One region of the Novosphingobium sp. PY1 genome, then DNA from elsewhere that is predicted to be linked to it. Evidence: predicted binding sites of a transcription regulator. Region 1 holds the regulator's gene; each other region holds the start of a gene.
The links. The regulator LexA, encoded in region 1, represses DNA repair genes until DNA is damaged. The targets are predictions, from matches to a motif close to GTTCCNCNCTTGTTCT.

Region 1 (10,353 bases):
TTCGAGGACGAAGCCGTCAGGGCCACGGCGACGGCGTCGCTCACCGGCAAGACCGGCGTGGAAATGGAAGCCATCACGGCCGTTTCCGTGGCGCTGGTGACGATCTACGACATGGCCAAGGCGCTCGACAAGGGCATGGTCATCGGCGACATCCGCCTGATCGAGAAGCGCGGCGGCAAGTCCGGGACCTGGCGCGCGGAGGACCGGCACTGATGGCAGGTCCCGCGCCGATCCCGCTCGAAGATGCCCAGGCCCGCCTGCTTGCACTGGCCGAAGCACTAGCGGTCGAGCGCGTCGACGTCGAAAGCGCGCTGGGCCGATTCCTGGCCGAACCGCTGCTGGCGCGGCGCACCCAGCCTTCCACCCATCTCTCCGCGATGGACGGCTATGCAATGATCGAAGGCGACCTCACCGGGCCATGGCAGGTGATCGGTGAAAGCGCCGCAGGCCACCCCTTTACCGGCACGCTGAAAAAGGGCGAGGCCGTGCGGATCTCGACCGGCGCGATCATGCCCGCCGATGCAGGCGTCGTGATCCTGCAGGAAGACCTTGGGCGCGAAGACGACCGCATTACCCTCAGCGGCGATCTGCCCGAACCGCCGCACAAGCACATCCGCCCTTGCGGGATGGATTTCACGGCGGGGCAAGAAGTGCTGGGCGAAGGAGTCCGCATCGGCCCGGCGCATATCGCACTGGCCCTCTCCGCGGGTCATCGCCACCTGCCGGTGCGCCGCATGCCGAAAGTCGCGGTGATCGACAGCGGCGATGAACTGGCCGCCGATCCGGAGACCTGCCCTGCGCACCAGATCCCCGCGAGCAACGGCGCCATGCTGGTCTCGCTGGTCAGCGCCCTGCCGGTCGAGGCGCAGCGAATCGGGCCCGTGACCGACACGCTCGATGCGCTGATCGGCGCTTTCGACGAGGCCGCCGATTGCGACATGATCGTCACCAGCGGCGGAGCCTCGGTAGGCGATCACGATCTCGTGCGCCCGGCTCTCGAACGCTGGGGCGCAAGGCTCGACTTCTGGCGCGTCGCCATCAAGCCGGGCAAGCCGATCCTTGTTGCCACCCGCGAACGCAGCAGCGGCGGCACACAGATCATCATCGGCCTGCCGGGCAATCCGGTTTCGAGCATGGTCACCGCCTATCTCTTTGTCCTGCCGATGCTGCGCGCAATGCTCGGGGCAAACCGTTCGCTGCCAATGCAGATCTCGACCGTTCTGGACGCACCGCTCAGAGCCATCGGCCACCGCCGCGAATTCCTGCGCGGCTACTGGAACGGCGAGAGCGTGGTGCCCATGACGCTGCAGGACAGCGGTGCACTCAGCGCCCTTGCCGCCAGCAATGTGCTGATCGATCGCCCCGCGCATGCACCGGCCGCCACGCCCGGAGACACGGTGCGGGTGTTCCTGCTCGAAAATGGCGGTATTGCTTGACGTTCCAGAATCTGTTGCTTAATTGTTCTCTCATTGTTCACAAGCAGAACAACGCTCGGGGACGCAGAGAAAGAGGCAACGAAGATGTTGACGCGCAAGCAGCATGAATTGCTCAAGTTCATTCAGGTCCGGCTTGAAGAAAGCGGCATCTCGCCCAGCTTCGAGGAGATGAAGGAAGCGCTCGACCTCAAGTCGAAGTCGGGCGTGCACCGCCTCATTTCCGCGCTTGAGGAACGCGGCTTTATCCGCCGCCTGCCGAACCGCGCCCGCGCGCTGGAAATCCTGCGCCAGCCCGAAGACGTTACCAGCAAGCCCGCGACGAAGGCCGACGCTCCTGCCGGTAAGGAATCGCTTGCCGCGCTCAAGCAACCCGAACGCACGCCCCAACCGGCGAACGACGTCATCGAGATTCCGCTCCACGGTCGTATCGCTGCCGGTGTTCCCATCGAGGCGCTCGAAGGACAGTCGATGCTTCCGGTTCCGGCAGCCCTGCTCGGCTCGGGCGAACACTACGCGCTTGAGGTTTCGGGCGATTCGATGGTCGAGGCCGGCATTCTCGATGGCGACTTTGCCCTGATCCGTCGCACCAACACCGCACGCGACGGCGAAATCGTCGTCGCCCTGGTTCGTGGCGAGGAAGCGACGCTCAAGTATCTCCAGCGCGATGGCGGCATGGTTCGCCTCGTGCCCGCCAATGCCGCATACGAACCGCAGATCTACGGCCCTGACGAGATCGAGGTTCAGGGCAAGCTCGCAGGGCTGCTGCGCCGCTATCACTGAGCTTGCCCCGGAAAGCGTAACCTTCAGGCGCGCTCTCCGGGAGGCGTACTTTCAGGAAGGCGTACTCTCCGGACAGGGCCGAAATCACGGCCCGCGCGGTTTCCACCAGCCATGGCGGCCCTGCCCTGTCGCCACGGTTTCGACGGATCTGCCGCGCAGCCTGATGGCAAGCCCGCCGGTCCTGTCCAGCATGGTCCGGTCGGCCTTGAGCCAGCGCGGCTTGCAGCTCCATGGCAGCCAGCGGTCGGCAATGACGATATCGGCCTTGTCGCAGGCCGCTGCCAGCGACCGCTCCGGCACCTGGTCGCGGCCTCTGGCGATCAGCAAGTGCCACGAGCGACCGGCTCGATCGATCCGTACCGAACAGAAGTCGCGATTGCATCTCGAACCCGGCCACGATGCGAGCGGCGTCAATTCGCCTTCGATCCCTGCGAATTCGCGAAGATTGTCGCGCACATAATCGCTGCCGGTGTCGCGCAAGGTGACGAGCCCATCGCCGCTATCGTCGAGCAGTCCGACATGACGGCCATCGCCGGTCACGAGAATGTCCGGCGGCTCGAGCAGGATGAGCCAGACGATACCGAAACAGGCTGGCACCAGTCCCAGCAGCCGCACGCGCCCGCTCCAAAGGCCCAGCCACAGGCCGCCGGTTACGAACAGAAGGAAGCCGCCCGTCCCCATGGCAGGCAAAACCGAAACGGCGCCGGGCAGCGCACTGATCGTGTGCGCGAGGCCCAGCAGTAGGTCGATGAACTGCCCCGCCAGCCACCAGAACGGCCCGCCCAGTCCCACAATGTCGCACAGCAGCGCGAGGGCAATGCAGGGCATGACCGCGAAAGTCGTGAGCGGGATGGCAAGCACATTGGCCAGCGCGCCATAAGCTCCGGCGCGATGGAAATGGTAGAAGCCGATCGGCATGAGGACGAGTTCGATGACGAAGCCCGTTACGAACAGCATTGCTGCTTGCCGCATAAGCCGCGAAAGCCACGATTCCTCTCGCGGTGCCAGGAACCGGCGAACCGGCCCGCTGGTCGCCAGCGCCACAATCGCAAGTACGGCCGCAAAGCTCATCTGGAAGCTTGGCCCTGTCAGCGATTCGGGCCAGAGCAGCAGGACCGCGAACCCGGCGACAGCCAGAAGCCGAAGCGAGATTGCCTCGCGCCCCAGCGCCAGCGCGACAAGCACGAGCATCGCCCCGATGCAGGAACGGACCGTCGGCACTTGCGAGCCCGTCAACAGGGTATAGGCAATCCCGGACAGAGCACCGCACAGCGCCGCCACCACCGGGAGCCGGAACCGCAAGGCCAGCGCGGGCGAAAGCGCGAGCAACCGCAACGAGAGAAAATAGGCAGCCCCGATTACCGCGCTGACGTGAAGACCGCTGATCGCCAGGAGATGCGCAAGACCAGCATCGCGCATCGCCTGCGCATCGTTCTCTGCGATGCCCCCGCGGTCGCCGCTCGCCAGAGCAGCGGCAATCCCGCTTTCCGGACCGCTCATCCGCGCACGGACATGTCGGGAAAGCGCGCTACGCGCAGATTCAAGCATAGCGCCCCTGCCGCCCAACCTGAGGATCTCGACTTTGCCGTTGACGCTCCCACTTGCAGCAAGGCCGGAGAACCACGCGGTGCGCGCGAAATTATACCCACCTGGAAACATCGGCGGAGCCGGCGGCATCAACCGCGCCTCAAAGCGAATCACCGCCCCTGACGAAACGGATGCAACGCCCAGATCGTCGGGAACATTAAGCCGAACTTTTATCGACCGCCCCGAGCCCGGTTCCCGCGTTGCGACGATCCATCTGACCCGCTGTTCGGCGGGCTGTTGTTCAACACCTAGCACTTTGCCAAGGAACATTCCCGAGACCGGGCGATCGATTGCGTCCTGTCCCACCAGCGCCGATTTGCTCCACACCGTCAGGCAACCGGCGAGAAACATGAGAAAAACTGCGCAGGCTGCCACTCGCATGTGGGGAAAGCGCTCACGATCCGGCCAGATCCACGCCGCGAAAGCTGCCATGGCACTGCTTCCGACGACACATCCGGCCCAATGGAACGGTCCGGGAAGGCCGAACCACGCCGCGATTCCCGCGCCGAATGAGACGACCAGCCAAGGCCCGCGATCGAAGCCAGCAACAGAAAGAAATCGCTCCAGGGCCGCCAAAACCCTCGACAACTCGCTCTTGCTGTTCCATGGCCGATGCTGCAATGCAGCGCCCCCGGCGAGGCCGCGGCTTGCGTTATTTTCATCTCGGGCTTTGGCTTGGCTGGCCATGGCGAACATTGGACAGGAAGGGATTTACAATGGCAAGCGGCAGTGCATCGAGCGGATCGAACGGCCAGTCAGCCGTCGTTACGCGCTTTGCCCCCTCGCCCACGGGTTACCTTCACATCGGCGGCGCCCGTACGGCGCTGTTCAACTGGCTCTTCGCCCGCCATCACGGCGGCAAATACCTGCTTCGCATCGAAGACACCGACCGCGCCCGTTCGACCGAACCGGCCATCGACGCGATCTTCGACGGCCTGACCTGGCTCGGCCTCGAAGGCGACGAAGAACCGGTATTCCAGTTCGCGCGCTCGCAGCGCCACGCCGAAGTGGCCGCCCAATTACTTGAATCCGGTCACGCCTATCGCTGCTACCTCACGACCGAGGAACTCGCCGAGCGCCGCCAGAAGGCGCAGGAAGAGCGCCGCCCGTTTCGCATCGACAGCGAATGGCGCGACGCCGATCCCGCGACCTGGCCGAGCGATCGCCCCTACGTCGTGCGCATCAAGGCCCCGCGCGATGGCGAGACCGTAATCGACGATCTCGTGCAGGGACAGGTCACGGTCCAGAACGTCGAGATCGACGACTTCGTCATCCTGCGCTCCGACGGCACGCCGACCTACATGCTGGCTGTCGTAGTCGACGATAACGACATGGGCGTATCCCACGTCATCCGCGGCGACGATCACCTCAACAACGCCTTTCGTCAGCTCGTCATCATCCGCGCCATGGACTGGTCAGTGCCGACTTACGGCCACGTACCGCTGATCCACGGCCCGGACGGCGCCAAGCTGTCCAAGCGCCACGGCGCGCTCGGCGTCGATGCCTATCGCGATGAGCTGGGCGTGCTGCCCGAAGCGCTGTTCAATTATCTGCTGCGGCTCGGCTGGGGACATGGCGACGAGGAAATCATCGCCCGCGACCAGGCGGTCGAGTGGTTCGACATTGCCCACGTCGGCAAGTCGCCAGCCCGCTTCGACCTTGCCAAGTTGCAGAATCTCAACGGACACTACCTGCGCGAGGCGGATGACGCCCGCCTCGCGGCACTCGTCCTTCCGCTCGTTGCGGCCAATGGCTTCGCGGACGCAGATCCCGTCCTGCTCGAAAAGGCCATGCCTGTTCTCAAGGTGCGAGCAAAGGACGTCAACGAACTTGCAGAAGGCGCCGCCTTCCTGTTTGCCACCCGTCCTCTCGCGATGAGCGAGAAGGCGCAAGCTCTTCTGACCGACGAGGCGCGGGGGCGCCTTGCTGTCATTCACGAGCGTCTGTCGGGGGAATCCGACTGGACTTTGGAGGCATTGGAAGCCAACCTGAAAGCAATGGCCGGGGAACTCGAATTGGGCCTCGGCAAGCTCGCGCAACCCTTGCGGGCAGCCCTGACGGGTCAGACGACCTCGCCGGGAATTTTCGACGTATTGGTTCTGCTCGGCAGGAACGAAAGCCTCGCGCGCATTGCCGCACAGGCCGAAGTCCCGGCCGGGTCACAGGTATAAGGAGTAAGAACTGGTGGGTGATCAGGCTAAACTGTCCGCAGGTGGAGCGGACTACGACTACCCTGTCCTGAAAGGTAGCGTCGGCCCCGATGTCGTCGATATCCGTAAGCTCTATGGCCAGACCGGGATGTTCACGTTCGACCCGGGCTTCACTTCGACTGCCAGCTGCGAAAGCGCGCTGACCTACATCGACGGCGATGAAGGCGTCCTGCTGCACCGCGGCTATCCGATCGGTCAGCTGGCTGAAAATTCGTCGTTCATGGAAGTCAGCTACCTGCTGCTCAACGGCGAACTGCCGAGCAAGGAAGAGCTCGAAAAGTTCGAGTTCACCATCAGCCGCCACACCATGCTGCACGAGCAGCTCGCCACGTTCTATCGCGGGTTCCGCCGTGACGCGCACCCGATGGCGATCATGTGCGGCGTGGTCGGCGCGCTCTCGGCGTTCTACCACGATTCGACCGACATCTCGGATCCCGAGCACCGCAAGATCAGCTCGCACCGCCTGATCGCCAAGATGCCGACGATTGCGGCCATGGCCTACAAGTACTCGATCGGTCAGCCGTTCCTCTACCCGGACAACAACCTGTCCTACACCGGCAACTTCCTGCGCATGACCTTCGGCGTGCCCGCGGAAGAGTATGAAGTGATCCCGGCCGTCGAGAAGGCCATGGACCGCATCTTCATCCTCCACGCCGACCATGAGCAAAACGCCTCGACCTCGACCGTGCGCCTCGCCGGTTCGTCGGGCGCCAACCCGTTCGCCTGCATCGCGGCCGGCATTGCCTGCCTCTGGGGCCCGGCACACGGCGGCGCGAACGAAGCCGCTCTCAACATGCTCAAGGAAATCGGTACGCCGGACAAGATTCCGCACTACATCGAGCGTGCGAAGGACAAGAACGACCCGTTCCGCCTGATGGGCTTCGGCCACCGCGTCTACAAGAACTACGACCCGCGTGCGACGGTCATGCAGTCCACCGTTCGCGAGGTGTTCGAGGCGCTCAAGGTCGACGATCCGTTGTTCGAGACCGCCCTGCGCCTCGAGGAAATCGCTCTCAACGATCCGTACTTCGTCGAGAAGAAGCTCTTCCCGAACGTCGACTTCTACTCGGGCATCATCCTTTCGGCGATCGGCTTCCCGACCACGATGTTCACCGTGCTCTTCGCTCTTGCCCGCACCGTGGGCTGGGTCGCGCAGTGGAACGAAATGATCTCGGATCCCGGCCAGAAGATCGGCCGTCCGCGCCAGCTCTACACCGGCCCGACGCAGCGCGACTACGTGCCGCTTTCGCAGCGCTGATAACCGGCAAGCCGGACGGGGCCGCCCGCAAGGGCTGTCTCCAGGAGAAACCCCTGCGAAAGCAGGGGTTTTTTCTTGGGCGCCGGAGAAAGTGGAACCTCGGAACTTGCCAACCCGCCATAATCCGGCCACCTCGATGAGGTAGGCCGTTCGGGAACATGGCGGGGGAATCTTCATGCTGTTTATCAGGATCGTAGCATTTGTCCTGGGCCTGCTGGCCATCGCCATGGGCCTTCTCTGGGTCGGTCAGGGCACGGGCGTGGTCATGTGGCCGGCGGAAAGTTTCATGCTGGCAGACCGCACATGGGCCATTCGCGGCGCAATCCTTGCAGCCGTGGGCTGCATCGTCGTGTGGCTGGCTCGCCGCGGCAACGGCAAGGCCTGAACGGGTTCAGGCTTCAGGGTCGGCCGGTACGTCGAGGATGAAGCGCGCGCCCTGTCCCGGCGCGCTCTCGACCGACAGTTCGCCGCCCATCGCCCTTGCGAGGCTGCGCGAAATATAGAGGCCAAGCCCCGATCCGCCGTCGCCGCTACGCCCGAGGCGCTCGAACTTCTCGAACACTCGCGCCTGCTGCTCGTCAGACAGGCCCGGTCCCTGGTCGGCAACGATGACGCGAGCCATCGACCCGAGGGGCTCGAGTCTCAGCCAGATGCGTGACTTTTCCGGCGAATAGCGGATGGCATTGCCGATCAGGTTCAGCAGGATCTGCAGCACGCGGCGGAATTCGGCCACGGCAGGGAGGCTTTCAGCCACTTGCGGCGCATCGATGACGATGCCCTTTTCCCGCGCGCGGACGTTGAGAATTCCGGCAGCCTGCCGCGCGACTTCCGATAAGTCGATGTGATCGGGCGCCGTGGAGAAGTTCTCCGATTCCACGACTTCGAGGTCGGCCAGATCCTCAAGCAGGTCCAGCAGCAGCTTGCCCGCACCGGCGATTTCGCCTGCATAGTCCGCATAGGCATCGGGAATCGGACCGGCGAGCCGTGAGCGGATCGTCTCGGCATTGGCGATGATACGCGAAATCGGCTGACGCAGGACCGGTGAGAGATCCTGCCCGACGAGACTGCGCCGCAAGGCAGGTTCGATCGGGTTCGCAGTCTCGAGTTCACCGGCCTGCGGCTCGTCGGAGATCAGCAGGAGTTCGAAACCGGAGGGATCGAAACCCGGCCGGATATGCGGGATCAGGGTGATCCGCCAGGGCCGGTCCGAACCTTCCACGCTCACGCGCGTACCATCGAGCAGGCGCCAGTGCAGCGGCTGCTGGTGTGTCACATTCTCGGGCGGGAGAAAATCGGTCCAGAGCCGACCGATCCCCTCTTCCATCCGTGCAGCCACTTGCGCGAGGTCGGGACTGTCCGTCACTGCGGTGAGGACGCGCTGCGAACCATCTAGCTGTGCCGTCAGCTCGGCCAGGTGCCGGTCGGTCATCATCCGCCGGCGTTCGGCGAAACTGATCTCCTCAGAGGGCAGCGGCGAGGATTGCCAGTTTCGCACGACGATGTCGCAGCCGGGTGTCTCGCCCGCCTCGCCCTCGCGCGGTTCGACCTCGACCCAGGCCGTAATCGTATCGCTGCCATCGTTGGCCGATATGGCCCGCGCAAGTCGAAAGCGATAGCGGCGCGCCTTGCGCACGAGCTCAAGCAGCTCCGGAACCGCAATGGTTCCCGGGAGATCTCCACCGCAACGCAATTGCAGTCCGGCTAGCGGCTCTTCGGCCGTCAACAGCCTGTCCTCGGGATCGCTGACCGCCCGGGCGAGAATGGTTCCGCCTGCCTGCATCAGCCTGCGATGCGCCCTGTCGAGAGGATGACGGATGCCTTGTCCGCGCCAAGCCGGTCGAAACCTTGCGGCAGGGTAATGTCTGGATGCAGGGCAAGAAACTGCTGCTCGACGCCAGTGGGCGACAGGCCTGCAGTGCGCAGAGCCAGCGCCAGTCGCGCCAGTTGCGCCTCATGGGTTGACAGGACCACCGCGTCGCGCTTCTGCCGGGAGCCGATCGCCAGCCCCGAGAGGAACAGGGCAGCCCCCGAATTGGCGACCGAAAGCAAGGCCTCCGCTTCCCCGGACATACTCATCACAAGCTGGGACGCGAGGCCGAGCCGACTGCCCCCTTCGTTGTACTTGCGCCGCAATGCCGCCTCGGCAAAGGCCGCACGCTCGATCAACTCGGGATCATCGCCTGCACGCGCGCTCAAGGTCACGAGCGTTTCATGAAACAGATCGGCCGGCAATTCGAACAGCGATAGTTTCATGCGCCGCTGCGATTGGCACCAGCGCGCCTGCGCGGCAAGGAACTTCATCGCAAGATCCTGCATCGCGCCTTCGCGGGCCGACACGAAGCTTTGCAAAAGCGGCGAAACTACCGGATCGAGCGCGAGCCGCGACTGCAGGCGCTCGGTCAACTGCCATTCCAGCGCCAGGGCATGAAGATGCGACAGAAGCGCCTGATTTTCGAGAAAGGCCCGCGTGAGCAGGGAAACCTTGTCGGCCGGATGAACGGCGTGGTCGGGCTGACCTGCGCTCTGCGCCAGCGCATCGAGCAAGGCATTGGCAAGATCGGCCAGCATCCCGCGCACGCGCGCGAGGATCTCGTCACTGAAGACAGAGCTGTCTTCGGCGGTAATAAGGTGCCGCAGGATCGGAAGAACACTTCCCGCCATCGCATCGCCGCGAGCAAGCTCGTCGCGAAGCACGGCTTCGACGTTGTCCCGGTCAGCCGAATGAACAGCTTGATCGATCATCGGCTCGTATTACGCCATCCTTGGTTAAAGCCGGGTTAGTCCTTGCGCCGCAGCGGCAGGATCAACCCTGCGAGGACGAGGCCGATCGAGATCAGCTCGACCACGATCTGAACATGCCCGAAGAGCGCGGAAAGAGCCAGTATAACGCCGAGCAGTGCCCGATCTCGGAACCACGATGCGGTAGAACCGGTGAGATTATTGGGTATCAGCGCCACCAGCAGAACCAGCATGATCGGCGGAAACGCCCACGAGATCAACGATTCCCCGGCAACGCGCGGAAGCGCTGCAAGGCTTAGCAGACCGATTTCGATATCGACCAGCCAGCCCAATGCGTCGGCGC
Region 2 (10,353 bases), on a different contig from region 1:
GGCGCGCTGCGCCCAGTGCCGCCGCGATGGAGCCGGCCATCGTATCGGCGTTGACGTTGTAAGTCTCGCCATTGGGGCCCGGCGCGATCGGCGCGATGACCGGGATCATGCCCGCCGCCGAAATCGATTCGATCACGCTGGTATCGATCCTGTCGGGTTCGCCGACGAAGCCGAGATCGACCACGCGCTCGATATTGCTGTCCGGATCCTTGCTGGTGCGCTGCACCTTGCGGGCGGTGACGAGGCCGCCGTCCTTGCCCGACAGGCCCATCGCGCGCCCGCCGGCCTTGGCGATCCAGCCCACGATCTCCTTGTTGATCGCCCCTGAAAGGACCATCTCGGCCACTTCGGCAGTCGCCTTGTCGGTGACGCGCAGCCCGTCGATGAACTGGCTTTCCACCCCGACCTTCTTGAGCATGGCACCGATCTGCGGGCCGCCGCCGTGGACGACCACGGGGTTGATGCCCACTGCCTTGAGCAGGACGACATCTTCGGCGAAATCGTGCGCCAGTTCGGGATCGCCCATGGCATGGCCGCCGTACTTCACGACGAAGGTGCGACCTGCGTAACGCTGCAGGTAAGGCAGCGCGTCGACGAGCGTTTCGGCCTTGGCAAGGAGCGAGGGATCGTGTGGATTCGGCATGGGGTGCGCTTTAACGCTCCTGCGCGCGATTTGAAGCATTTTCGGCGTTTCCGTCCAGAAAATGGCCGAGTTTCACGACGATCCAGATCACGATCGGGACCACGACGGCCGAGAGCACGACCTTGGCAAGCGCCTGCCCGACCAGGATCCCGAAGATCTCGCGCACGCCGTAGAACGAGATGGTGATGAAGATCATCGTGTCGACGATCTGCGAGAGCGCCGCCGCGATGAAGCCGCGCAAGCCGGCGAAGCGCCCGGTCGCGGCCCGCAGCTTCGAGAAGATCCAGATATTGAGCGTGAGCGAGACGGCATAGGCGCAGATCCCTGCCGCCATCATCCGCCCCGACTGGCCCAGGATTACCGGAAAGGCGGCCTTGGCCGGCTCATACATGCCCGGATCGGTGGGCAGTTGCAGCACGAAGAAAGTCAGCGCGATAGCCATGACAAGCGGTACCAGCCCGAAGCGCGCCAGCCGGTTCGCGGTATCCTTGCCGTAGAGTTCGGCAATACCGCTGGACGTCGCCACCAGGGTCAGGAATGGGAAGATACCCGCCTCCACCGCAAGCGGTCCGATAGACACCTGCTTGGCGCCCAAGACGCCGCCCAGTGTCACCATGCCGCCATAAATCAGCGAGAAGAGCATCAGGCCTGGCGGGCAATTGCGCGATTGCGGCAAGGGGGGCGTGATCATGGTCGGACGATCTAACCGTTCGGCTTCGCAATTGCACTAGCCGCCTTTTGCGCAGGGCATTAGGTTTGCCGGGTTTTTTGGCCTCCTGCGGAGAAATGCGCCGAATGCACGTTGCCTATAGCCTGATCGGCATTGCTCTCATCGCGGCTGTCGCATTCCTCCTCTCCACAGATCGCAAGGCCATCCGCCCCCGCGTGGTCGGCGCCGCCTTTGCGCTGCAGGCCGGCTTTGCCGCTCTCGTGCTCTACGTGCCCTTCGGCCGCTCGCTGCTGAACGGCGCGTCGCGGGGCGTGAGCAACCTGCTCGGCTATGCCCATGCCGGGGTGGAGTTCCTGTTCGGGCCCCTCGCCCGCCCGGAGATCGGCGGCACCAGCTTCGCCATCTCGGCATTGCCGGTCATCATCTTCTTCGCCTCGCTGATCTCGATCCTCTACTACCTGCGGATCATGCCGCTGGTGATCCGCTGGATCGGCGGCGCGCTGGAGAAAGTAACCGGGATCAGCAAGGTCGAAAGCCTGTGCGCGGCCTCCAACATCTTCGTCGGCCAAAGCGAAAGCCCGCTGGTGATTCGCCCCTACATTGCCGGGCTGACACCCTCGCAACTGTTCTGCGTGATGACGGTCGGCCTGGCCGGGGTCGCCGGCACGATCCTGGCCGCCTATGCCAGCATGGGCATCCGCATCGATTACCTCGTGGCTGCCGCCTTCATGTCCGCACCGGGCGGCATCTTCATGGCCAAGATGATCATGCCCGATCCGCGCAGGGTGACGCTGGCCCAGGAAGATGCGGCGCTGGAAGCCGCTGCCCGCGGCGCACAGGTCGAGGTGCCGCATGACGAGGAACGCCCCGCCAATATCATCATGGCCGCATCGCAAGGCGCGCAGACGGGCGTGAAGCTGGCAGTCGCGGTCGGCGCGATGGTACTTGCCTTCGTTGCCCTGATCGCGCTGGCCAATGGCGTGGTCGGCTGGGCTGCAGGTCTGTTCGGCTACCAGGACGTCACTTTCCAGTCGCTGCTGGGCTACCTGCTCGCGCCGATCTTCTACCTGCTCGCCGCGCCCGACTGGCACGAGGCGATGCAGGCCGGCAGCCTGTTCGGCACGAAGATCGTGCTCAACGAGTTCGTCGCCTTCATCGACCTTGGCGGCGCGGCAGGTCTGTCCCCGCGAACTGTCGCCGTCGTGACCTTCGCGCTGTGCGGCTTTGCCAATTTCTCCTCGATCGCGATCCAGATGGCGGTGACCGGCGGGCTGGCGCCCAACCAGCGCCCGGTGATCGCCCGCCTCGGCCTGCGCGCGCTGGCAGCCGGGAGCCTGTCCAACCTGATGAGCGCGGCGCTGGCCGGACTGTTCCTCGGTCTGGGCTGAAAGAGGGCGGGAAACCGGGCCGTCCTGCGCCCCCACTTTCGCTTTCGCGGAACGGGTCACCGCCTCAAAATCAGTGTCTTGCGCCTCAAGAGTATTACAGGCAGCATCGGGGCCGGCCATCATGGAGGATTACCATGGATGAAATGAAGCCCACCCCGACGCCTGCCAATTCAGGTTTCGAGTTCAATAATCCGACGATCATCAGCCTGCTTTATCTTGCCTCGTTCCTGACCGGGGTAACGGCGATCGTCGGCATCGTTCTTGCATTTGTCTGGCGCAACGAACCGAAAGCGGACTGGGAAGTTTCGCATTACCAGTACCTGATCAACACGTTCTGGATCGGGCTGGTCGGCTCTGTCGTGGGCTTCATGCTCATGATCGTGCTGATCGGCTTCCTGATCCTGCCCGCCGTCGCAGTGCTGGTGATCGTGCGCAGCGTGTTGAGCCTGCTCAACGCGCAGAAGCATGCACCGATGCCCAATCCATCAACCTGGCTGGCCTGAACGGGATCGCCCGAAGAAAAAGGAGCGTCGTGGCCAAGTCATGATGCGGTATCATGATGCTCCGCCAGGACGCTCCATTGCTCCGTCCTGCGGCAAGCGTTTCGCAGGAAGAGGCAGCGCCGCCCGGACGGGGATTCGCGCTGTCCGGGCGGCGCCTGGCCGGCTCTGGCGCCTGCTTTCGCTGACGCTTCCTCCGGCACGAGTGGCAGGAACAGGCTTGCCATGTCCTGCCGAACCCGGCTGCACCCTTGTTCCGACGTTTCAACGCCGGGTACAATCCCAAGGTTGCAAGAATACGGCACCGATGGCCCGGTAATTGCCGCGCGTGTCTTTCATGTCACAGGCAGCGTGGCGATTTTGCACTGCAGCAAGACGGCAGTCGAGGTAGCCGCGCCTGCCCCAGGCCCCTCCCGCGCGTGGGAGGGGCGGTCTTGTCGTTTTCCCGCTTGTGCGGGAGAGGCCGCCATGACGCAGCGGCATGTGGCCTGGCGGATTACTCCGCTGCCTGCGTGCCGCCGAACATGTCGGGCTCGCTGCCGTCGTCGAGTTCGTCGACGTCGTTGGCCTTGGCCTTGCGGCGCTGGTCGAAATTCGTCCAGACGTCGTTCCAGTTCCCGCGGGTCGCGCCCTTGGAATATTCGGTGGCGCGGGTCTCGAAGAAGTTGGCATGCTCGACGCCGTTGAGCAGCGGCTGCAGCCAGGGCAGCGGGTGCTCGTCGATCAGGTAGATCGGCTTGAGGCCAAGCTGGCCGAGACGCCAGTCCGCGATGAAGCGGATGTACTTCTTGATGTCCTTGGCGGTCATACCGGGGACCGGGCCCAGCTCGAAGGCCAGGTCGATGAAGTTGTCTTCCAGCCGCACGGTCGTCTGGCACTGGTCGGCGATGTCTTCCTTCACCGCCTTGGTCAGGCAGTCGCGTTCCTTGGTGAAGGCGTGGAACAGGCGGGTGATGCCCTCGCAGTGCAGCGATTCGTCGCGCACCGACCACGAAACGATCTGGCCCATGCCTTTCATCTTGTTGAAGCGCGGGAAGTTCATCAGCATCGCGAAGCTGGCGAAAAGCTGCACGCCCTCTGTGAAGCCGCCGAACATGGCGAGCGTGCGGGCGATGTCCTCATCGGAATCGACGCCGAAACGCTGCAGGTAGTCGTGCTTGTCCTTGAGCTCGGCATATTCGAGGAACATGCCGTACTCGCTCTCGGGCATGCCGATGGTGTCGAGCAAGTGCGAATAGGCCGCGATGTGCACCGTCTCCATGTTGGAGAAGGCGGTGAGCATCATCTTGATCTCGGTCGGCTTGAACACCCGCGCGTACTTGTCGTGGTAACAGTCCTGCACCTCGACGTCGGCCTGGGTGAAGAAGCGGAAGATCTGCGTGAGCAGGTTGCGCTCATGCTCGGAAAGCTTCTGCGCCCAGTCGCGGCAATCTTCGCCCAGCGGCACTTCCTCGGGCAGCCAATGGACCTGCTGCTGGAGCTTCCAGTAGTCGTAGGCCCAGGGATATTCGAAGGGCTTGTAGGTCTTGCGGGCTTCGAGAAGGGGCATGGGCGACTCACTCCGGGCATCGGTTGATCAGTGGCCCGGTCGATTCGGCCGGCCGGATCGGCGGCTCGGCAGGACTTTCCGGGTCGAAAACGCTTTCGCCCGCAGTGACATGACCCGAGCGAAGGGCGCCACGATAACCAAAAATCGCTTTGCGGTGGGAGACGTGCCTGGAACATATGCACAGCCTCGTCCCCCGCATATCTAGCGGCCCGATGAATATGGGGACGCTAGACCTAGTATTCCAGAGCCCGGCCGACCCGCTCGAATGCGACGCGACTCGTGCTTGGTCCTTGGCTTCGCCCCGCGCGCGGCCCGGCGCCGCTCGCAGGAACCCGAGCGCCGCCCGAGGCATTATTCATGATATAGGGGGATGGCATTTCTGCCCCCCTCAACAGGAGAAATCCCATGACAGAGCAGAGATCGGACGAAACCGCCTGGACGACGGTCGTGGGAACGATCCGCAAGGGCATGCGGGTACTCAATCCCGACGGTTCGTGCATCGGCATCGTGTCGGGCATGAAGGGAGAGGAGATCTTCCTCGATGGAACGCCGGACGATCAGGAGCATGACTTCATCGTCATCACCCAGGTCGACGGCGTCGACGAGACGAGCGTCCTCCTGTCCGGGCGCGGGGATGCCACCTTCGGGCTTGGCGGCACCCCCTGAACCTTACTTCCAGAACCAGCGCGGATTGAGCGAACGGCTCTTCCGGTTCTGCCACATCTGCACGTAGAGCCACAGGCCCGAAATCGAGAAGAAGATCAGGGTCAGGCCGGAGAGCACCGAAATCAGCGTGCCGATCGGGCCGAAGCTTTCACCCGAGTGCAGGTGATGGAACAGCCCGGTCAGCGAACGGATGCCGCCTCCATCGCCGCGTGGCGGCATGCAGCGCCAGCCTTCGGGGCATTCGAAGCCGGGCGGCGGCGCGGCCGCGGCCTGTGCGGCAGCATCGGGCGCGCCGCTCGGCCAGAGCACGGCAACCTGGCTCAGGACCCCTGTGACGGCGATCCAGAGCATGAAGACGCCAAAGAAAACGGAAAGCCATCGGTGCCACTTGCGCATTGTCGTATCTGGTCCTGAAACTGATGCCGGTAGAGGAACTGTCTTGTGCGATCCCATCCGCATTCGGCCCGTCGACCTCAAGCCGCAAATTGTCGCAAATGGTAAAAGCTGCACACTTCGAGGGCACATTCCGGCAAAGCTGCTATCCTTCGCCTTTTACGCAGACGAATACTTGCCGGGCCCGTTCGTAACCGGCTGATGCGGGCGGAGAATTCGCTCCCGCAGCGCCGCGAACGGTGCGGATTTCTGCGGTATTGCGACATTCAAGCTACGAAAGCCGGCGGGGAAAACTCCGCTCGTGCCCCTCCAACCGGGCTATCGGCTACAGTCAAACCGCACTAAAGAACCTGTCAAAATCCCATGAAAATCGGGCGTCGCGTGCAAAAGTGGGTATCTGGAAGAAATTCGTACAGTTTTTGAAGTGGTTGATCTTGCCGGTCATCCTCGACAGGGCCACGCGCCCTGGCGCGGTGCCGATCAATGCCGACCTGCTACCCGTGCCCGGCGGCGAAACGCGCTTCCTTTTCCTTCACGGCAAGGGTGAATTCCGCCACGAAATCGTGCGCACCTCGCACTATCAGCCCGAGCTCAAGACGATTGCAGGCAATGGCGATGGCCCGCGCCGCAAGCACGAATGCATCGCGACCCTCGACCTCGACGAGGACCATGCGAACAGCCGGGGCGATGTCGTCGTCACCATCGACGATATCGTGATCGGCTCCTGCCCGCGCACCCTGACCACGCAGTTTCGCGAATGGCTCAAGCGCTGGCACCTTTCGCACGCAATGGTGAAGTGCAGCGCGGTGATCGTGATGGTGGCCGACCGCAGCGGGACCAACGGACCCAATTACCGGGTGAAGATCGACATCGAACTGCCGTTCCGCATGACCGTGGAGTAAGCCCGGTCGACGAGAAGCCCTGCCCGAACGGTGTGCCTCTCTTCATCCGGGCTCAAACGAAAACGGCCCCCGGCAAACCGGGAGCCGCTTCCGCTGGGAGTCCGTGTCGGGGCTGAGCAAATGCCGCCCCCCGGCAATTCCCTTACTGACAGGCAAGACACTCGTCGTAGTCGGTGGTCTCGCCGATCTCGAACTTGGGTGCGACCTTGGTATTGTCCGCTTCCACACCGCCGGCGAAACCGGCGCGCTGCACCGACTTGGAGCGCAGGTAGTAAAGCGACTTGATGCCCCTCTCCCAGGCCTGGAAGTGCAGCATCATCAGGTCCCACTTGTCGACGTCGGCCGGGATGAACAGGTTCAGCGACTGGGCCTGGTCGATATAGGGCGTGCGGTCGGCCGCGAATTCGAGCAGCCAGCGCTGGTCGATCTCGAAGCTGGTCTTGTAGATCGCCTTTTCCTCGGGCGAGAGGAAGTCGAGCTGCTGGACCGAGCCGCCATGCTCGAGGATCGAGTTCCACACGTTGGTGGAGTCCTTCGACTTCGAGGCCAGCAGCTTCTGCAGGTAGGGGTTCTTCACCACGAAGGAGCCCGAAAGCGTCTTGTGGGTGTAGATGTTGGCCGGGATCGGCTCGATGCAGGCAGAGGTGCCACCGCAGATGATCGAGATCGACGCGGTCGGCGCGATCGCCATCTTGCAGCTGAACCGTTCCATCACGCCCTGATCGGCCGCGTCCGGGCACGGGCCGCGTTCCTTGGCGAGCATCATCGAGGCCTCGTTGGCCTTCTGGTTGATGTACTGGAACATCTGCAGGTTGAGCGCCTTGGCCATCGCGCTTTCGAAGGCGATGCCCTTCTGCTGCAGGAACGAGTGGAAGCCCATCACGCCCATGCCGACCGAGCGTTCGCGCATGGCCGAATACTTGGCACGGGCCATCTCGTCCGGCGCGCGGTCGATGTAGTCCTGCAGCACGTTGTCGAGGAAGCGCAGCACGTCTTCCACGAAGCGCTTCTCGCCCTTCCACTGGTCCCAGGTTTCCAGGTTGAGCGAGGACAGGCAGCACACCGCCGTACGGTCGTTGCCGAGGTGGTCGCGGCCCGTGGGCAGGGTGATTTCCGAGCAAAGGTTCGAGGTCGAGACCTTGAGGCCGAGATCACGGTGATGCTTGGGCATCATGCGGTTCACGGTGTCGGAGAAGACGATGTAGGGCTCGCCTGTGGCCAGGCGGGTTTCGACCAGCTTCTGGAACAGCGAGCGGGCATTGACCGAACCGCGCACCGAACCGTCGCGCGGGCTCTTGAGCTCGAACTCACGGCCATCGCGCACGGCTTCCATGAACTCGTCGGTGAGCAGCACGCCGTGGTGCAGGTTGAGCGCCTTGCGGTTGAAATCGCCCGAGGGCTTGCGGATCTCGAGGAACTCCTCGATCTCGGGGTGCGAGACGTCGATGTAGCAGGCTGCCGAGCCGCGGCGCAGCGAACCTTGCGAGATCGCGAGGGTCAGCGAGTCCATCACGCGCACGAAGGGAATGATGCCGCTGGTCTTGCCGTTGAGGCCCACCGGTTCGCCGATGCCGCGCACCGAGCCCCAGTAGGTGCCGATGCCGCCGCCGCGCGAGGCGAGCCAGACGTTCTCGTTCCAGGTCGCGACGATGCCCTCGAGGCTGTCGTCCACCGAGTTCAGGTAGCACGAGATCGGCAGGCCGCGCCCGGTGCCGCCGTTCGACAGGACCGGGGTAGCGGGCATGAACCACAGCTTCGAGATGTAGTCGTAGAGCCGCTGCGCATGCTCCTGGTCGTCGGCATAGGCATCCGCGACGCGCGCGAAGATGTCCTGGTACTTCTCGCCGGGCAGCAGGTAGCGGTCGTCCAGCGTCTCCTTGCCGAAATCGGTCAGGAGCGCATCGCGGCTGTCATCCGTGACGACCTTGAAGCGGCGGTCATGGATGGTCTTCGAATCGCTCTTGCGCGGCGCCTTCGCCGCGTCGACCAGATCTGCGGTTGCGATGTCGGATTTATCCATGGCGACTGCCGGGCCCTTGCCCGTCTCCTTGTTCTGTTTGCTCGCGTCCTGCGCCCCTACGGCACAGTCCGTATCCGAAGCCACCGCCCCGACATGTTCCACGTCAGCACTTTCCACGACCGCGTCGCTTTCGTTCCTGAAATCCACTTTTCGCCCCCGTGTCATCGCACTTGTCATCGAACTGCCCGAAAGCAGCGTCATCTTTTCCGCATCGGCCGGGCGGTACCGTCACGAGTCGGCGAGGATCTGCATTCCCACCTACCAGATATGGTACAAAAAGAGAACGGAATTACCCGTTCCGCCTTGGCCCTAGAGGCTTCCGGTCGGCCTTCACACCGGGACTCGCCCCCTGGTGGGCCCTGATCCGCCCACTTGCGATCCCTCTAGGTATTGAGCCCCGGCCGCCGCTGCGACACAACCCATAGTGCCTGTTCTGGATTTCACTGCAAGAGGGGGGCCCCTGATCCGATGGGCTTCGCATCGGACGGCTGGACAGCCCCGCCGCTCTCGCGACGCGTGGGAAGTCCTTCACCCGCGTCTCTGGCAAGTCCGAATGTCACGCCTGCGCCGAAAAATTTTTCCCCAGTAATCTGACGACGACCTGAATCAGGAATACGACGAAACGAGACCTCCGGTGCCCTGATCGCGAGCCCCAGTTGCTTGCCGGGGCTTTCGCAAGCAGGCCATGGCGGGATGCAACCGTCTTGTCTTTCAACGGTTATAAGGCAGCCTGATTCGAGAACGGACTGGCAGGAGGGAAACGAAATCATGCTCAACATCATCGGCGCAATCATCAGCGGCCTCATCATCGGCGTGCTGGCGCGTTTCTTCTACCCGGGCGCGGTCGACATGGGCTGGATCGCGACGATCCTGCTGGGCATCGGCGGTTCTCTCGTCGCCGGGCTGGTCTCCAGCCGTGGTCAGCGCGACTTCAGCCGCGCCGGCTGCCTCGCCTCGATCATCGGTGCCATCGTGCTGATCTTCCTCGGTCGGTTGCTCGGAATCGGCGCCTGATTTCCGAAGGCTGAAGCGCGCCCCGCTTCCCGCCCTGGCGGGGAAGGCGGTGGGGATTGCGCAATGGAGAACCCGAACCCGGCCCCGCGCGCCTAGGGCACCATTACGGTGTCCTGCGCCTCGGGAAGCGTCCGGGGATAATCGAGCGTGAAGTGCAGGCCGCGGCTTTCATGACGGCGCAGGGCCGACTGCACGATCAGTTCCGCCGACTGCAGCAGGTTGCGCAGTTCGACGAGATCGGTCGAGACGCGGAAGTGGCGGTAGTATTCCTCCACTTCGCCGTTGAGCATCTGGATGCGGTGCATCGCGCGTTCCAACCGCTTGGTGGTGCGCACGATGCCGACGTAGTTCCACATGAACCGGCGGATCTCGGTCCAGTTCTGCTTGATGACGACTTCCTCGTCCGAATCGGTGACGCGGCTTTCGTCCCAGTCGCGGATCGGCGGCGGAGCATCGAAGGCGTCCCAGTGATCGAGAATGTGCGCGGCCGCGGCCTCGCCGAAGACGAAGCATTCCAGCAGCGAATTGGACGCGAGGCGGTTCGCGCCGTGCAACCCGCTTTCGGTGCACTCGCCCGCGGCATAGAGCCCGGGCAGGTCGGTCCGCCC
Region 3 (10,353 bases), on a different contig from region 1:
CCCTCCGGCGAAATCGAGATCCAGCGCCTCGATCAATACGATATTGCGGATGGAAAGCCGGGTCAGCATGTTCGCGAAGCGTTCTAGCGAAGTCTTTTTCGCGCGTCACCCGCGATTGCGCGCCTTGCCTGCCAGTTTCCCCCAACTGTGCGCGAAGCGCAACGGCCATGGCCGGGCGGAAATCAGTATTCAGGCTCGGCGAGGACCGGCGGCTCGGGATCGATCGGGTCGGCCAGGGTCAGGCGGTCGAGCATGTTGGCGGTCTCGTCCCGCAAGGTCAGCATCAGGCCACGCAGGCGGCATTCGGCCTCCGGCAGGCAATTGGCGCAGGTCTCGTGCGCATTGCGGCTGGCGCAAGGCACGAGCGCGAGACTGCCGCGGGTAATGCGGATGATGTCGCCATAGCGGATGTCGACCGGCGGCAGCGCCAGCTCATAGCCGCCAGAGCGCCCCCTGTGGGAGATGACTATGCCGTCGCGCGCCAGTTCGGAGAGAATCACCGTCAGGAACTTGCGCGGGATGTTCTGCGCCGTTGCAATCTCGTCGAGACGCACGCAGCCCTTGAGGTAGTTGTCAGCCAGATGTTGCAGGGCGCGGATGGTGTAACGGGTTTTCTGCGACAGCATGACGGGACACTGCGCGGGGGCACAGTATCATGTCAACCTGTCCAGTAGAGAAAACCCATCCCCTAAAGGACGGCCCGCACCATTTAGGCTGCGACGTTCTCCGGAGCGTAACGCGTCATCAGCTTGTAGGCGCGGTCGTACCACTTGCTGCCCGGATAGTTTGCCTCCAGCACCGCCGCGGCCTTCTGCGCCTCTTCTGGAATGCCCATCGAGAGATATCCCTCGACGAGGCGAAACAGCGCTTCGGGCGCGTGGCTGGTGGTCTGGAAGTTGTCGACCACGTTACGGAAGCGCAGCGTTGCCGCCAGCCACTTGCCGCGACGCTCGTAAGCGCGGCCGATGGTCATCTCCTTGCCGGCGAGGTGATCGTTGACAAGGTCCAGCTTGAGCTTGGCGTCCGCCGCGTAGGGCGTGGTCGGATAGCGGCGCGTGATGTCGGTCAGCGCCTGCTTCGCCTGCTCGGTCGTGCGCTGGTCGCGGGTCACGTCGCTGATCTGCTCGTAGTAGCAGATGGCGATCAGATAATAGGCGTAAGGCGCGTCCTTGTTGCCCGGATGGATCGACAGGAAGCGCTGCGCCGACTGGATCGCCTTGTTGTAGTCGCGTGCGGCATAATAGCTGAAGGCGCTCATCAGCTGGGCGCGGCGGGCCCAGGGCGAATAGGGGTGCTGGCGCTCCACTTCGTCGAACAGCGCAGCGGCTTGCTTGGTGCGGCCCGTGTCGAGGCGCTCCTTGGCCGCTGCATAGAGCGTGTCGACGTCGCGTGCGACGTAGGCGGTATCCTTGTTTGCCCCCCCGCGACCGGCGCAACCGGCAGTGAGGACAATCGCGCCAGTGGCGGCGGCAAGCAGGGCGGTCTTCAGACGCGAGCGTTCGAACATGGCGGGGTCTATAACCAGCGCTTTGCTGAACGCCAAGTGAAGTTACGCGGGTATGCCCAGTCGTCCGCGTCACCGCCCCTGTCGTCCCTCGCGCCAGCAAGCCCCTGCCCTGCCAGCGCAAATGGCCGGAAAATGCAGCTTCGAAGGTGACAAATTCGCTTCGCCTGCCATAGTGACCGGCACATGGCCGGCTCCAGCGAACTCTACTCACCCGTTCTTTCCGACGCTCTCGTCATCCTCGGTGCGGCAGGCATCGTCATCCCGGTATTCTCGCGCTTTCGCATTACGCCGGTCATCGGGTTCATCCTGGTCGGCGTGCTGGTAGGGCCGTTCGGACTGGGGCGCCACGTCTTCGACTATCCATGGCTCGCCCACATAACCATTACCGACCCAAGCGGGCTTGAGGTCTTCGCCGAGTTCGGCATCATCCTCCTGCTGTTCTCCATCGGGCTCGAGCTGTCGTTCGGCCGACTGTGGCAAATGCGAAGACTGGTCTTCGGGCTCGGCTCTCTCGAACTCATCGTCATCGGCGGGTCGCTGACCTTCATCCTCTCGGCCATCGGCCAGAACTTCACCGGCGCGCTGGCACTGGGCCTTGCCCTCGCCCTGTCCTCGACCGCATTGGTTCTCAAGATCACCAACACGACGACGCCGGTCGGACGAGCCGCTCTCTCGATGCTCCTGTTCGAGGACATCGCGCTGGTCCCGATCATCTTCCTTCTCGGCGCATTGGCACCCCATGCCGAAGCCGACGGGATGGGCAACCTCATCAACACACTGATCTGGGGCACCGTCGTCATTTTCGCGCTGCTGGTGTTCGGGCGCTACCTGCTGCCGCCGGTGTTCGCCCAAGCGGCACGCACGAAGAGCCCGGAACTGTTCCTGGCTGCCAGCCTGCTGGTCGTCATCCTCGCTTCGCTGGCGACCGCCGCCGCCGGCCTCTCGCCGATCGTCGGGGCCCTCGTGGCCGGCCTGCTGATCGCCGAAACCGAATACCATTCCGAAGTCGAGGAGATCACCGAGCCGTTCAAGGGGCTCGCGCTGGGTGTCTTCCTGATCACCATCGGCATGAGCATCGACCTGCAGGTGATCTGGGAGAACCTCGGCTCGATCCTAGTCGCCACGGTCGGCGTCATCCTGCTCAAGGCCGTCGTGACCGGGCTGCTTCTGCGCATGATGGGGGCCAGGCGCGGCACTTCGACCGAAACCGGCATCCTCATGTCGAGCCCTTCGGAAACCACGCTCATCGTGCTTACCGCGGCTGGATCGGCGCAGTTGATCCAGCCCGGCACGGCGATGTTCTGGCAGATCGTTACCGCCATCGGCCTGACCGTTACGCCGCTGCTATCGCTGTTCGGGCGCATGATGGCACGGCGCGTCGATGCCGGTGAGCCGCTGCACCAGCCGCCAGAGCATACCGGCGAGCCGCACACCGTGATCGTCGGCTTCGGGCGCGTCGGTCGCCTTGTCGCCGACATGCTTGCCACTCACAACAAGCCGTACATCGCCATCGATTCGGACACCGACCTCGTCAGCCAGGGCAAGCGCCTTGGCTATACCGTTTCCTTCGGCGATGCCGGACGCGGCGATGCCCTGATGCGGCTCGGTGCCGATCAGGCCAACGCGGTCATCCTGACCATGGACGAACCGGTCACGGCCCAACGCATGGTGCGCAAGCTGCGCCAGCAATTCCCCGACCTTCCGGTTCTCGTACGCGCTCGTGATCCCGAGCACGCAGCCCAGCTCTACCGCGCCGGCGCAACCCATGCCGTGCCGGAAACGCTGGAAAGCTCGCTGCAGTTGTCGGAAGCGGTGCTGATCGAAACCGGCGTTGCCATGGGGCCTGTCATCGCCTCGATCCACGAAAAGCGCGACGAATTTCGCGAAAGCATCATGGAACAGGGCGGGCTCACGGAGAAACCCGCGCTCAAGTCCTCATCGCTCGAGGACAGCCTTCACGCCTGACTGCCGACGCGCGGCTCGAACACGGACCACCCGGTCTTCTGCACGAGCCGTTCGAGCGCGAGTTGCCCCAGATGCGAATTGCCGCTGCGGTTCAGCCCCGGCGACCAAACGGCGATGCTGGCGATTCCCGGCACGACCGCAAGTATGCCGCCACCGACGCCCGATTTGCCCGGCAGGCCGATGCGATAGGCGAAGTCACCTGAATTGTCATAGTGCCCACAGGACATCATCAGCGCATTGATGCGCCGCGCCCGGCGCGGGGTGACGACGCTGAAGCCGCTCACCGGATTGCGTCCATCTGCCATCAGGAACCGCCCTGCCAGGGCAAGCTGGCGGCAGCTCATGGCCAGCGCGCAGAAGTGGAAGTAGGTACCCAACACCAGGTCGACCGGCGCATGGATATTGCCGAAGGCGCGCATGTAGTTGGCCAGCGCCATGTTGCGAAAGCCGGTCTCCTGCTCGGCGCGGGCAACCGTCTCGTCGATGGCGATGGTGTCGTCGCCCGCCAGCTCGCGCACGAAGCGCAGCATCTGGCCAATCGCCTCGCGCGGCTGCAGCCCTCCCAGCAGGACATCGCACACGACGATTGCCCCGGCATTGATGAAAGGATTGCGCGGGATGCCGTGTTCGGTCTCGAGCTGGACAATCGAGTTGAAAGCCGATCCCGACGGCTCGCGCCCTACCCGCTTCCACAACTGGTCGCCCACCGCGCCCAGCACGAGAGTGAGCGCGAAGACCTTGGAAATCGACTGGATCGAGAACGGCTCGTCGCAATCGCCCGCGCAGTGGACGGTGCCGTCGGCCATGACCACGGCCAGACCGAATTTCTCGACCGGAACGCAGGCGAGCGGCGGAATGTAGTCCGCCACTTTGCCGCGATGCGCATGGCCGCGCATTTCCTCGGCGATCTCGGCAACGATCCGGCCGATGTCATTGCGCCCCGGATCCATTGCCGACATCTCCATTACATCCGGCCGATCAGCCGGCGAGCGCCGCCTTTACCGCAGCGATGGCATCGGCGCCCTTCGAACCGTCGGGACCGCCGCCCTGCGCCATGTCCGGACGACCGCCGCCACCCTTGCCGCCGAGCGCCTCGACGCCCTTGCGCACGAGATCGACCGCGCTGGCCTTGTCCTTGAGATCGTCGGTCACGGCCACGGCGATGGATGCCTTGCCCTCGTTGACCGCCACGATCGCCGCAACGCCCGAACCGAGGCGCTGCTTGGCCTGGTCGAGCAGTCCGCGCAGTTCCTTGGGATCGAGGCCCTCGAGGACTTGTCCCGAGAACTTCACGCCATCGACTTCCTCGTCGGCCGGACCGGCCGCGGCAGCGCCGCCGCCACCGAGCGCCAGCGCCTTCTTGGCCTCGGCCAGTTCACGCTCGAGCTTCTTGCGCTCATCGAGCAGGGCCGCGACGCGGGCTTCGACGTCTTCGGGGGTAGTGCGCAGAATACCGGCGGCATTCTTCAGCGCTTCCTCGCGGCCAACCAGCCACTGGCGCGCGCCCTCGCCGGTCAGCGCCTCGATACGGCGCACGCCGGAGGAGACGGCGCTTTCCGATACGATGCGAAACACGCCGATGTCGCCGGTTGCGTTGACGTGGGTGCCGCCGCACAGCTCGACAGAGTAAGTCTTGCCGCCATTGCTGCGGCCCATCGACAAGACGCGCACCTCGTCGCCGTACTTCTCGCCGAACAGCGCCATGGCGCCAGCAGCGATGGCATCGTCGGGCGTCATCAGGCGGGTCATGACCGGATCGTTGGCGCGGATCTCGGCGTTCACTTCAGCCTCGATCGCGGCGATGTCCTCGGCATCGAGCGCCTTGGGATGCGAGAAGTCGAAGCGCAGGCGCTCGCTCGCCACCATCGAGCCCTTCTGCGTGACGTGATCGCCCAGGCGGTTGCGCAGGGCGGCGTGCAGCAGGTGGGTGGCCGAGTGGTTGGCGCGGATCGCATCGCGGCGCACAACGTCGACGACGAGGTTCACCGTCTCGCCGACCTTGATCAGCCCGGCCTCGACCTTGCCGGTCATGGTGTGCAGGCGGCCAAGCGGCTTGGCGGTCTCGGCAATCGCGATGGCAAGGCCGCCGGGACCGGTGATCGTGCCTGCATCGCCGACCTGTCCGCCCGATTCGCCGTAGAACGGGGTCTGGTTGGTCAGGACGATGACTTCATCGCCGGCTGAAGCGGTTTCGACTTCCTTGCCGTCCTTCACCAGCGCCACGACGCGGCCCTCGCCGGAAGTCGAAGTATAGCCGGTGAATTCGGTCGCACCCTCGCGCTCGGCGATGTCGAACCAGACTTCGTTGTCGGCGGTCTGTCCCGACCCCTTCCAGGCCGCACGGGCAGCGGCCTTCTGCTGCGCCATGGCGGCGTCGAAGCCATCCTTGTCGACGCTGATGCCGCGCGAACGCAGGGCGTCTTCGGTCAGGTCATAAGGAAAGCCGTAAGTGTCGTAGAGCTTGAACGCGGTCTCACCGGGCAGGCGGGCACCCTCGCCCATTTCGGCGGTGGCTTCGTCGAGCAGCTTGAGGCCGTTCGACAGGGTCCGGCGGAACTGCACTTCCTCGCGTTCCAGCGTCTCCTCGATGAGCGGCTGGGCACGGCCGAGCTCGGGGTACGCCTGGCCCATCTCGGCGACGAGTGCCGGCACGAGGCGGTGCATCAGCGGGTCCTTGGCGCCCAGCAGGTGCGCATGGCGCATGGCGCGGCGCATGATGCGGCGCAGGACATAGCCGCGGCCCTCATTCGACGGCAGCACGCCGTCTGCAAGCAGGAAGCTGGTCGAGCGCAAGTGATCGGCAATGACCCGGTGGCTCGCGCGGCTGTCGCCTTCGGCGGCCACGCCGGTGAGGTGCTCGGAAGCGGCGATCAGCGCCTTGAAGGTGTCGATGTCGTAATTGTCATGGACGCCCTGCATGACTGCAGAGATACGCTCGAGCCCCATGCCGGTGTCGATCGAGGGCTTGGGCAGATCGCCGACGATTTCGCCCGCGGCCTGCTCGAACTGCATGAACACGAGGTTCCAGATCTCGATGAAGCGGTCGCCGTCTTCCTCGGGGCTTCCCGGAGGGCCGCCCCAGATGTGGTCGCCGTGGTCGTAGAAGATTTCCGAGCACGGACCGCACGGGCCATCGTCGCCCATCGCCCAGAAATTGTCCTTGGTGGGAATGCGGATGATCTTCGATTCAGGCAGGCCGGCGATCTTCTTCCACAGGTCGAAGGCCTCGTCGTCGGTGTGATAGACCGTCACCAGCAGCTTCTCGACCGGAAGTGCCCATTCCTTTGTCAGCAGGGTCCAGGCGTGGGTGATCGCCTGTTCTTTGAAGTAATCGCCGAAGGAGAAATTCCCCAGCATTTCGAAGAAAGTGTGATGGCGCGCGGTATAGCCGACATTGTCGAGGTCATTGTGCTTGCCGCCGGCGCGTACGCACTTCTGAGAGGACGTCGCGCGCGGGGTGGCGCGGGTCTCAAGGCCGGTGAACACGTTCTTGAACGGCACCATGCCGGCATTCACGAACATCAGCGTCGGGTCGTTGTAAGGAACGAGCGGCGCGGACTGGACGGCCTCGTGACCATTACTGGCGAAATAGTCGAGGAAGGACCGGCGGATTTCGTTGGTCGTCTGCATAATTCGGGCCGATAAGGCACAGGCGCGAAACCGACAAGCTATAAGGCACCGTCAGGCTGTTCGGTTTTTGCGATAATCCGCAGATATGCGGCAAATCGGCTACGCCGGAGGTAGCTTTGCCGGTCGCGCAGGCCTTCGCGCACCGTGCCTCCCCCAAGCAAAAACCCCGGCGCAACGCACCGGGGTTCCTGTTCCTGCAAAGGGGCGGACGACTTATTCGGCGCCATCCTCGTCCGAGGGGCCTGCCATCATTTCCTCGGCCAGCCCTTCGGTCTTGGCGCGGATCGCCTTTTCAAGACGTTCGCAGACCTCGGGATTCTCGCGCAGGTAGTTCTTCGAGTTCTCACGCCCCTGACCGATGCGAATCGAATCGTAGGAGAACCAGGCGCCCGACTTCTCGACGATGCCGGCCTTGACGCCGAGGTCGAGAATTTCGCCGATCTTGGAGATGCCCTCGCCGTACATGATGTCGAATTCGACCTGCTTGAACGGCGGCGCGACCTTGTTCTTGACCACCTTCACGCGGGTTGCGTTGCCGATGATTTCATCACGGTCCTTGATCTGCCCGGTACGGCGGATGTCGAGACGGACCGAGGCATAGAACTTGAGCGCATTGCCGCCGGTGGTGGTCTCCGGGTTGCCGTACATGACGCCGATCTTCATGCGCAGCTGGTTGATGAAGATCACCATGCACTTCGAACGGTTGATCGAGCCGGTCAGCTTGCGCAGCGACTGGCTCATCAGGCGGGCCTGGAGGCCGACGTGGCTGTCGCCCATCTCACCTTCGATCTCTGCCCGGGGAACGAGCGCGGCGACCGAGTCGACCACCAGCACGTCGATCGCGTTCGAGCGCACCAGCGTATCGGTGATTTCGAGCGCCTGTTCGCCGGTGTCGGGCTGCGAGACGATCAGCTCGTCAATGTCGACGCCCAGCTTCTTGGCATAGACCGGGTCGAGCGCGTGCTCGGCATCGATGAAGGCAGCGGTGCCGCCAGCCTTCTGCGCTTCGGCGATGACATGCAGTGCCAGCGTGGTCTTGCCCGAGCTTTCCGGCCCGTAGACTTCGATCACGCGGCCCTTGGGAAGTCCGCCGACTCCAAGCGCAATATCCAGCCCGAGCGAGCCGGTCGAGATCGCTTCGACCTGCATCGTCTCCTTCGAGCCGAGCTTCATCGCGCTGCCCTTGCCGAACGCGCGATCGATCTGGGCGAGCGCTGCGTCGAGCGCCTTCTGACGGTCCATGGAGTCCTTATCCTTGCCTTCCTGGATCAGCTTGAGCTGAGCAGCCATTTCACTTCCCCTTTGCTACCGGCCTGACCGGAAAGGTCAACGTCGCGGACCCCGATGTATCGCGTTTGTTCTCCGTGAACAAGAGGGGAACAACGGGAGTTTTCCCAAATTTAATTGCGGCAGGCGCAGGCAGCGCGAGAAGGCGCCGGACCGCAGCGCGGACAGCGGGCCGGAAATCAACGCGTTAGGGAGCGCCGGGCCTTACTTGGCCGTGCGCGCGAGGACCTCGCCCACTTTCTCGGAAAGCTGCTGGACCGAGAACGGCTTGGGCATGAACCAGGCATTCGACAGGCCGATCTCCTTGCGCAGCTGTTCCTCGGCATAACCCGACATGAACAGTACCGGCAGGTTCGGCTGCAGCCTGCGGATTTCGCGCGCCATGGCCGGGCCGTCGAGCGAAGGCATGACGACGTCGGAAACGACGATATCGAACTGGCCGCCCTCTTCCACGAGCGCGAGCCCCTCTTCCCCGTCGCGGGCGCTGGTGACTTCGTAGCCCTGCCGCGTGAGCGAGCGCTCGGCGACCATGCGCACGGGGTCCTCGTCCTCGACCAGAAGGATGCGCCCGCCGCCGGCCCACTGGCTCAGCACGGGCGCCTCTTCCTTGACCGACGGAGTCGGCGTCGTGCCCGGAGCAACGTGATAGACCGGCAGGTAGACGATGAAGCGCGTGCCCTTGCCCACTTCGCTCTCGGCGAAGATGAAGCCGCCCGACTGCTTGACGATGCCGTAAACGGTCGAAAGCCCCAGCCCGGTGCCCTTGCCCTGCTCCTTGGTGGTGAAGAACGGCTCGAAGATCTTGCCCAGATGCTCGGGCGCGATGCCGCCACCGGTATCCTCGACGATGAGCGCGGTGTACTCGCCCGCCGGGATGATCTCACTGCGCATCGCGCGCACGTCGGTCGTGGTCACCTTGCGCGTCGCGAGGGTGAGGACGCCCGAGCCGTCACCGCCCTTCTTGGCGCTGGACGACTGCATCGCATCGCGCGCGTTGACCGCGAGGTTGACGATGACCTGCTCGAGCTGGGTCGGGTCGGCGCGCACCGGTCCGAGATCGCGGTCGTGCGAAACGACCAGCTCGATCTTCTCACCGATCAGGCGGCGCAGCATCTGCGACACATCGGCAACGACGTCGGGCAGCTGCAGCACTTCGGGCCGCAGCGTCTGCTGGCGCGAGAAGGCGAGCAGCTGGCGGGTCAGCGATGCGGCACGGTTTGAATTGGCGCGGATCTGCTGGATGTCGTCATAGTCCGAGTCGCCCGGCGTATGGCGCATCAGCATGAGGTCGCAGGTCCCCAGGATCGCGGTCAGCACATTGTTGAAATCATGCGCGACGCCGCCGGCCAACTGGCCGACCGCCTGCATCTTCGTGGCCTGGGCGACCTGCCGCTTGAGCCGGGTTTCCTCCGAAGTGTCGGTCAGGCCAAGCAGGACCGCGGGCTCACCCAGCCCACGCACACCTGCAAGGCTGAGCGAGACCGGATCGTCGGGCTGCGCAGTCAGGCGAATCGCGATGTCGCCTGCGGCAGCGGGCCCTTGCGCGAAACGGCGGATCGATTCGGACAGCGCGCGCTTGTCCTCGCGAACGACGAGGTCAGTGGGATAAGTCGGCGGATCCTGCCCTTCGCGTCCGGCCGCGCGCATGAAGGCGGGGTTGGCGAACAGGAGGTGCCCGTCACGGTCGGCCATGGCGAGGCCGAGAGGCAACTGGCTGAGCAGGGCTTCCAGATGCGGAGCGGAATTCCCGCCGCCGCCCGCTGCGCCGATCCCCTGTCCGGCCTCCATCACCAACATCAGCGAAGGGGTCGTGTTGGGGTCTGGCTCGACCGGCGAGTCCGGATCGGCGACCGGCACGTGATAGAGGACCAGCGGGCTGCCGCGGCCATTGTCGCGCGCCCAGCCGATGCGCTCGCCTTCCTCCTGGCTGAGCAGCGAGACGAAATCCTCGCCGGTGAGATCGA

Region 2: J3474_RS04470 (ribonucleoside-diphosphate reductase subunit alpha) is a predicted target of LexA. The motif match lies at 9,001-9,016, and genes of this name have one in related genera.
Region 3: recA (recombinase RecA) is a predicted target of LexA. The motif match lies at 8,468-8,483, and genes of this name have one in related genera.

What each region holds. Positions count from the first base shown of each region.
Region 1 is NZ_BLTI01000013.1:31,289-41,641, forward strand. It holds gene moaC (cyclic pyranopterin monophosphate synthase MoaC) at 1-213, shown strand, start outside; gene J3474_RS18145 (molybdopterin molybdotransferase MoeA) at 213-1,436, shown strand; gene lexA (transcriptional repressor LexA) at 1,521-2,216, shown strand; gene J3474_RS22795 (ComEC/Rec2 family competence protein) at 2,301-3,716, opposite strand; partial or broken gene J3474_RS22920 (DUF4131 domain-containing protein) at 3,810-4,499, opposite strand; gene gltX (glutamate--tRNA ligase) at 4,520-5,974, shown strand; gene J3474_RS18165 (citrate synthase) at 5,988-7,271, shown strand; gene J3474_RS18170 (hypothetical protein) at 7,447-7,656, shown strand; gene J3474_RS18175 (sensor histidine kinase KdpD) at 7,663-9,051, opposite strand; gene J3474_RS18180 (hypothetical protein) at 9,051-10,013, opposite strand; gene J3474_RS18185 (hypothetical protein) at 10,049-10,353, opposite strand, start outside.
Region 2 is NZ_BLTI01000004.1:86,801-97,153, reverse strand. It holds gene argB (acetylglutamate kinase) at 1-643, opposite strand, end outside; gene J3474_RS04505 (queuosine precursor transporter) at 654-1,334, opposite strand; gene J3474_RS04500 (NupC/NupG family nucleoside CNT transporter) at 1,439-2,701, shown strand; gene J3474_RS04495 (membrane protein) at 2,836-3,204, shown strand; gene J3474_RS04490 (ribonucleotide-diphosphate reductase subunit beta) at 3,698-4,750, opposite strand; gene J3474_RS04485 (DUF2171 domain-containing protein) at 5,156-5,416, shown strand; gene J3474_RS04480 (PepSY domain-containing protein) at 5,420-5,812, opposite strand; gene J3474_RS04475 (hypothetical protein) at 6,229-6,711, shown strand; gene J3474_RS04470 (ribonucleoside-diphosphate reductase subunit alpha) at 6,854-8,896, opposite strand; gene J3474_RS04465 (GlsB/YeaQ/YmgE family stress response membrane protein) at 9,500-9,745, shown strand; gene nadB (L-aspartate oxidase) at 9,838-10,353, opposite strand, start outside.
Region 3 is NZ_BLTI01000016.1:39,798-50,150, reverse strand. It holds gene recN (DNA repair protein RecN) at 1-69, opposite strand, end outside; gene J3474_RS19900 (Rrf2 family transcriptional regulator) at 183-626, opposite strand; gene J3474_RS19895 (outer membrane protein assembly factor BamD) at 710-1,507, opposite strand; gene J3474_RS19890 (cation:proton antiporter) at 1,691-3,472, shown strand; gene J3474_RS19885 (glutaminase) at 3,463-4,422, opposite strand; gene alaS (alanine--tRNA ligase) at 4,451-7,102, opposite strand; gene recA (recombinase RecA) at 7,316-8,392, opposite strand; gene J3474_RS19870 (PAS domain-containing sensor histidine kinase) at 8,594-10,353, opposite strand, start outside.